Regions from separate parts of the Paraburkholderia sp. SOS3 genome, predicted to be linked through region 2. Evidence: predicted binding sites of a transcription regulator. Region 2 holds the regulator's gene; the other holds the start of a gene.
The links. Region 2 encodes LexA, which represses DNA repair genes until DNA is damaged. Its sites were predicted from a motif close to ACTGTATNNNNATACAGT; they were not measured.

Region 1: the regulator LexA is predicted to act here: its motif matches at 1,379-1,396, upstream of BTO02_RS31260 (VRR-NUC domain-containing protein).

What each region holds. Positions count from the first base shown of each region.
Region 1 covers NZ_CP018812.1:2,522,872-2,526,289, reverse strand. The annotation lists gene BTO02_RS31265 (right-handed parallel beta-helix repeat-containing protein) at 1-926, opposite strand, end outside; gene BTO02_RS31260 (VRR-NUC domain-containing protein) at 1,451-3,241, shown strand; gene BTO02_RS31255 (helicase C-terminal domain-containing protein) at 3,238-3,418, shown strand, end outside.
Region 2 covers NZ_CP018811.1:2,883,539-2,886,956, reverse strand. The annotation lists gene BTO02_RS12895 (universal stress protein) at 1-265, shown strand, start outside; gene BTO02_RS12890 (DUF2939 domain-containing protein) at 293-970, opposite strand; gene BTO02_RS34780 (hypothetical protein) at 1,222-1,572, opposite strand; gene lexA (transcriptional repressor LexA) at 1,674-2,324, opposite strand; gene BTO02_RS12875 (sulfate ABC transporter substrate-binding protein) at 2,690-3,418, shown strand, end outside.

The DNA of each region.
Region 1 (3,418 bases), on a different replicon from region 2:
GTGAGCAGCGTATCGACGACGGACGCCTGCACATCGCCGCTCATCATCGGAAACGGTGGCCAGAGGAACACGCGCGCGGTGGCCTTATCCACGTAATACTCGCCTGGCTGATCGAGTTCCGAGAGCGCGTTTTCGATCACCACGCGTTGACCCTGGAGCAATCCGAACTCAGGCGCGGGCGCTTGCAGCGTGAGCACGCCCGACGAAGGATTCACGGACGTCACCGGAAGCGTCGTGTCGGCCCAGTCCCGCGCCCAGTAGCCCATCGCTTCGAGGTTCGGTTCGTGCTGCCATGCGCTGGGATGACCGCCCGAGACGGTGAACGTAAGGCCCGTCGGCCCGTCGGGCAACGACTGGATCTTGGCGAAGCCGGTGTTGGGCCAGCGCGCCACGGTCATCGGCGCATCGCGAAAAAAAATCTCGAGCGGAGCCGGTGTGATCGGGATGTTATAGCCGTGCCGTTGTTCCGTGCCGAGATCCGTGATGCCGTTGTTGCTGAGACTTGCAACGACTACGTTGCCTCGTGCGGCAGACGGTAGCCGTGCGAGCGACGCGGCATCGGTGACGGGTGTGAAGCCGGACAGCAGCTTGCCGCCGGTGATGATGGCGCGGCCACTGGTCGGGCCTGTGATCGTGATCGGTGTGCTGCTCCACGTCGGATCGGGAGACACGACGAGCGGCGCGCTGAGACGATAAGTACCCGCTGCAAGCACGAAATTCAGGCTGTCGATGTTGCTTCCCGCGAACCCCTTGTTCCTGTTGAGCACGGAAAGTGCGTCGCGCAGGCCCAGGTTGGGCGAAGTGAGTGTGACTGGATTCGGTGCGGGCGTCTGGCCGCTTTCGCGGGCATTCGTTGCCGCGGGGGTCACCACGACGTCCATTGCCGCGCACGGCGTGCACAGAACGAGCGCGAGAAACGCCAGCATGGGTACGCGCGATGTGCAGTATCGAGCATTCGCAAAGCGCGAAGCGTTCGCGACGACATTGCTTGCGCGTGAGTGATACCGGGTCAGTCCGCGACGAAGGGAGTGAGTGAACGTCATATCGGTTCCTGCAGGTTGAGGATCCGTTGAACCCTACGCGAGGCCACGCGCGGTCGATACTCAACAGTTGGATAGGTGTGTCGGATTTACGGCTACCGTAGAACGCGCCATCAGGTCGTGCGTGCGACAGTAGCAGTGTGACGGTCCGAATGTGACGACATCGCGAAGCGACTTGGCCAGACCCGACAAGAATCCGGTTGCAAGAGATGGGCCGCCCATCGCGATTGGGCCAGTCTGCAATCTCCGTATTTCGATTTCACGAAAAGCGCGACCGTCTGGCGCATTGGCGTTTCCGTGCAGCGCGGGTCGGGTGAATCGTGCGCATTGCCATGATGGCTGTATAAATATACAGTTCGTCTGATTCGCCCATTTGCTCGAGGCTCTCCCGCTTTTTGACCGCCAGCGCCGTGCCGAACGACACCCCGGATCCGCTCTATTACCTGCGCAATTTCGAACGCGCGCTTGCATGGCTCGCCGAACGCTACGCCGATTTGCTCGACGATGCCGAGCGCGCATTTCTCGATGATTTCGCGCGTCTGCCTGAAGCGTCGCGCGCGTTGCTTACGCGCATGGTGATGCGCAAAGGCACGCTCTTTCGCACAGGCCGGCTTGTCTATCGCGAGATCGGCTGTCCGCTCGCGGCAGCGAGGCCGCTCGTCGCGGCGGGATGGGTCGACGCCAATGCGCTGCTGACGCTCGACGAACTGTTCGATCTATCGACGCGCGTCGAATTGCTTGCGTGTTTTCGCGGGGAACTGGCCGGGGCGAAATCCGCGCGCAAGCAGGAATGGCTCGCGCTGCTGCGCGATAGTCATGCCGATGCGCGCCCGTACAGCGAATGGCATGCGCAAGCCGACGAGCAGGTGTTGCGGGTCAGTGTCGCGCCGCTGTGCGAACGCTTGCGGCTGATGTTTTTCGGCAATCTGCAGCAGGACTGGTCCGAGTTCGTGCTTGCCGATCTTGGCGTCTATCAATACGAGCCCGTTGCATTTGCAGCGTCGTCGCGAGCATTTCAGAAGCGCGGCGATATCGATATCTATCTCGCATTGCACGCGTGCAGCGACACGCTTGGCGAACTCGAAACGCTCGCGGCGACAGGCAACGATCCAACGACCGAAACGCTGTTCGATGCACTGCTGAGCGCAGTCGACGAGATCTCGACCGAGAACGCATGGCTTGCAATGCGGCGCGAAAAACTTTTCTATCGCATCGGATACTGCGCCGAACGTCATCGCCGATGGGATACGGCAACGGCTATTTACGCGCGTTGCGCATGGCCCGGCGCGCGTCATCGGCGCATACGCGCGCTCGAACTGGCCGGCCGGGTGCAGGAGGCGCTGACGCTCGCGTTGCAGGCCGCGAGCTTACCGGAGAGCGAAGAAGAAAGTCAGCGGGTGGCGCGCATGTTGCCGCGGTTGCAGCGGCAGACGGGCGTGTCGGCGCGATCGGTTCGGTCAGCGCCGCAAGCTTCGCGTGACAGGCGCGCCGCGGTGTCCGCTGACGCACATGCGGTTCCGCGCAGCATGCTGACACTCGCGCGGCCCATCGAGGCGGCCTCGGTCGAATACGTCGTGCTCGATCATCTTCGCGAGCAGGATGCGCCGGTGTACTACGTCGAAAACGCGCTGATCAGTTCGCTGTGCGGGTTGCTGTGCTGGGAGCCGGTGTTCGCGGCGCTGCCGGGGGCGTTTTTTCACCCGTTTCAACGCGGTCCCGCCGATCTGCATGCGCCGGACTTCTACACAAAGCGCGCCGCGATGTTCGATGCATGTCTTGCGCAACTCGACGACGAAACGGGTAACCGCTATCGCGAGACGATACTGCGCCATTTCGAAAGCAAGGCAGGGCGCCAATCGCCGTTCGTGTTCTGGGGACTGATGACGCGCGAGTTGCTCGATCTCGCACTCGACTGCTTGCCGGCCGCGCATCTGAAGCTGTTTTGCGCGCGGCTTTTGCGCGACGTCCGCGCGAATCGCTCAGGCTTGCCCGATCTGATCCGCTTCTGGCCGCGTGAGAGGCGTTACGAACTGATCGAAGTGAAAGGGCCCGGCGACCGGCTGCAGGACAATCAGGTCCGTTGGCTTGCGTATTGCGTGCAACACGGCATTCCGGTGCGCGTGCTCGACGTGCGATGGGCCGACAGTGTCGACGGCGAATCCGATGACAATATGGCGCGTGCACCGGAGGCGATCGCATGAACTACGTGGTTGCCGTGCGCACACTGTGCGAGTTCACCGCAAAGCGCGGCGATCTCGACTTGCGCTTCACGCCGGCGCCAAGCGCAGCCGAAGGCATGGCGGGGCACACGGTCGTCGCCGGCCGGCGCGACAGCGGTTACGAAACCGAAGTCACATTGAGCGGCGTCTATCGCGGCC
Region 2 (3,418 bases):
CGACATCCTGCAAGAAGGCGTCGACTGGCTGACCGAGCGTGGCGTCAGGGCGCAAGGGCACTTTGCGTTCGGTCATCCGATCGATGAAATCGCGGCGCTTGCGGAAGAGCTGAAGGTCGATCTTGTCGTCGTCGGCCATCGCTGCCGGCATGGACTCTCGCGATGGTGGATGGGCGCGGGCAACACGCCGCTACTCGATCGCGTGTCGTGCAGCATTCTCGTTGCGTGTTCGTCGCCAGGCGAGGAGCAGTCGGCCGCGGCATGAGGCTCTAGCCGGCAGAACCGGCGCTGCCTACTCGCCGAGATCGACTGCCGCAAGCTTCCACGTGAAAAGCCCTTCGCGATGGAAAATCGCGGCATAGCGCGTGTCGCCGACACCGTGCCGATACGTGACGACGAACTCGTTGACGCCGCGATATCCGGCTGTGGTTTGCGGAGGCTGAGGCGGCTTCGAGCCGTTCGCGGCCGATGCTGTCGGTGCCGGTGATACGGGTGGAGCAGAGCGCGCAGCAGCGGGGTTGCCACCGTTTGACGACGAATCAGACGACGAATCGGACGACGAAGCCGACGCGTCCGGCGGCGCAGGCGGGCGCTCGCCCGGTTCGCCGCGTGGCGGCATTCCGTTGAGCAGCGCGGCGACGCCGTCCGGCGTCGCATACGCGTCGACGAGCGGCCCGATCAACGCGACACCGATCATGGCGCCCAGCGCGGCGAGCGGATTGCCGTGACTTTCCGCGCCGATTCTGCGTCTTAGCAAGCCCCCGAGCTGTTCCTTGAGACTCTCGCGAAGCGCCGGGAAATCGACGTATTCGTTGACTGTTGCCGCATCGCGCGCGTCGGCTGCGCGTTTCAGGCGGTTGAGTGCGATATACGGCGATGCATACGCGAAGGCCAGCGCGATCAGCACAACGATGACAACGACCGTGACCAGCACGGACCGCCTGACGCTGCCGGTCATCTTGTGATTCATGTGGCCACCGATGCGGTCATTTATCGCGCGTTGCGCGCAGCTTGTGCGAACCATCATCGTGCGGAACGTTCCTTTCATGGTGAATGGGGTGGTTTACCGTGGACCCCATTCTCGCTGAAACGATCCCGCAATCTTATGTACTTCATCGCGCCTCGGCCGTTCTCGACATGCGCGTTGGCGACATGCGCGTTGGCGACATGCGCCGAGACATGCACCTTCGCGATATGCACGTTCGCGATGAACGGGCGCGCTCACGCCGCTTGCGCGTGCTCCTCGGCGATGCAGCGGTCGATCATGCTGCACACGGCATCGACGGTGCCGACCATGATGAGCCGCGACGGCCCGTGATAGACGCGCACCGGCGCGCGGCGTGCGGGCTCGGCGTTGAGCGCGGCGTTCAGCGAGACGCGTGCAAACGCGGGGAGCGACGACGGCAACGACGCGTCGGCTTCGACCATCGACCGCTCATGCTCTTCGAAATCGAACAGCGAGCCGGTACGCGGCACATGCATCGCATCGAGCACGGCGCATGGCACGAGGTTGCGCAGGTGGCGCAGACGGCCGAACTGACGGAAGGGCAGCAAGCGGGCAAGGCGTTCCATGAATCTCTCCAGACGGTATCTGAAACTGAGCGAAACTGAGCTGAAACCGAGCCGAAACTGAACGGAAATCCGCTAACACTCGGCGCTAAATCAGCGGGAAATCAGAATTCACCTGGCCGGATCAGGCCGACCGCGATGCCTTCGAGCGCGAAATCCGCGCTGCCGGCCTCGACGAAGATGTTTTCGTAATCGGGGTTTTCGGCGATCAGTTCGATGCCGTTCGGCCGTCGCTTCAAGCGCTTGACCGTGACGTCGTCGCCAAGGCGCGCAATGATGATCTGGCCGTCTTTTGCTTCGCTGCGCTTTTGCACCGCGAGCAGATCGCCGTCGAGAATGCCCGCGTCGCGCATCGACAGGCCGCGCACTTTCAACAGGTAATCGGGCTTGCTCGAGAACAGCGCCGGGTCGCACGCATAGTGCTGCGCGATGTGCTCCTGCGCGAGGATCGGGCTGCCGGCTGCGACGCGGCCGACGAGCGGCAGCGACAGCTGCATGAGCGCCGCATGCGGCAGCGTGAACTGATGAGGCGCGTCGTCTTGTCCGGCCAGCAGCCGGATGCCGCGCGACGCGCCGGCCGCGAGTTCGATCACGCCTTTGCGAGCGAGCGCCCGCAGATGCTCTTCCGCCGAGTTGGCCGAACTGAAGCCCAATTCGGCCGCGATCTCGGCGCGCGTGGGCGGAAAGCCCGTGCGCTCGATCGCGCGGCGGATCAGATCGAAAACCTGCTGCTGTCGTGCGGTGAGTTTGGTCATGGCGCCACTGTATGGATGAACAGGTGACTGTATTTTTATACAGTATCCGGCGCTTTTCAAGCTTTACTTTAAGTTCGGCTCCCGATCCCCTCGTCGACAAGCCCTATCTTTCTTCACTTCGGAATTTCCGTCCGAACGCCGTGTCGGGCCGGCGTTACCACTTTTGCGTATTAAAAAATGAAGAAACATTATTTTTAATGATGAAGCGCCGCGGATAGACTGGCCTCAAATCGATATGAGGCCCGGCGGAGTAAGCAATTCGCGGGATCGGGAAACAGCGGCGAGCGGAGAAAACATCAATGAACGATCGCACTACGGGGTTCGCAGAAAGCGCGTCTGAGCGCAAGAAAACGTCGACGCCAAACATGGCGGCACGGCGGGAGACGACATGGCGCTCGACGGTGCGCGCGAAGCAATTCTTCGCTTCTCTGGCCATCGGTGCGGCTGCGGTGCTCGGACTGGCCGCACAGGCGCATGCTGATACGACGTTGCTCAATGTGTCGTACGACCCGACGCGCGAACTGTACCAGGACATCAATGCGGCATTCGGCAAGCAATGGAAGGCGCAGACCGGCGAGTCGATCACCTTCAGGCAGTCGCATGGCGGCTCGGGTGCACAGGCGCGCTCGGTGCTCGACGGGTTGCAGGCCGACGTCGTGACGCTCGCGCTCGCCTACGACATCGACGCGCTCGCGAACAAGGGTCTCGTCGATAAAGACTGGCAGAAGCGCTTGCCCGATAACGCCTCGCCGTACACGTCGACGATCGTATTTCTCGTGCGCAAGGGCAACCCGAAACACATCAAGGACTGGGACGATCTGGTGAAGCCGGGCATCGCGATCGTGACGCCGAACCCGAAGACGTCGGGCGGCGCACGCTGGAACTATCTGGCTGCATGGGCGTATGCGCTGCATCAGCCCGGCGGCAGCGAGCAGACGGCGAAGGCGTTCGTGTCGAAGCTCTACAGGAACGCGGGCGTGCTCGATTCCGGCGCGCGCGGCGCGACGACGAGCTTCGTGCAACGCGGTATCGGCGACGTGCTGATCGCATGGGAGAACGAGGCGTTCCTGTCGATCAAGGAGTTCGGACCGGAC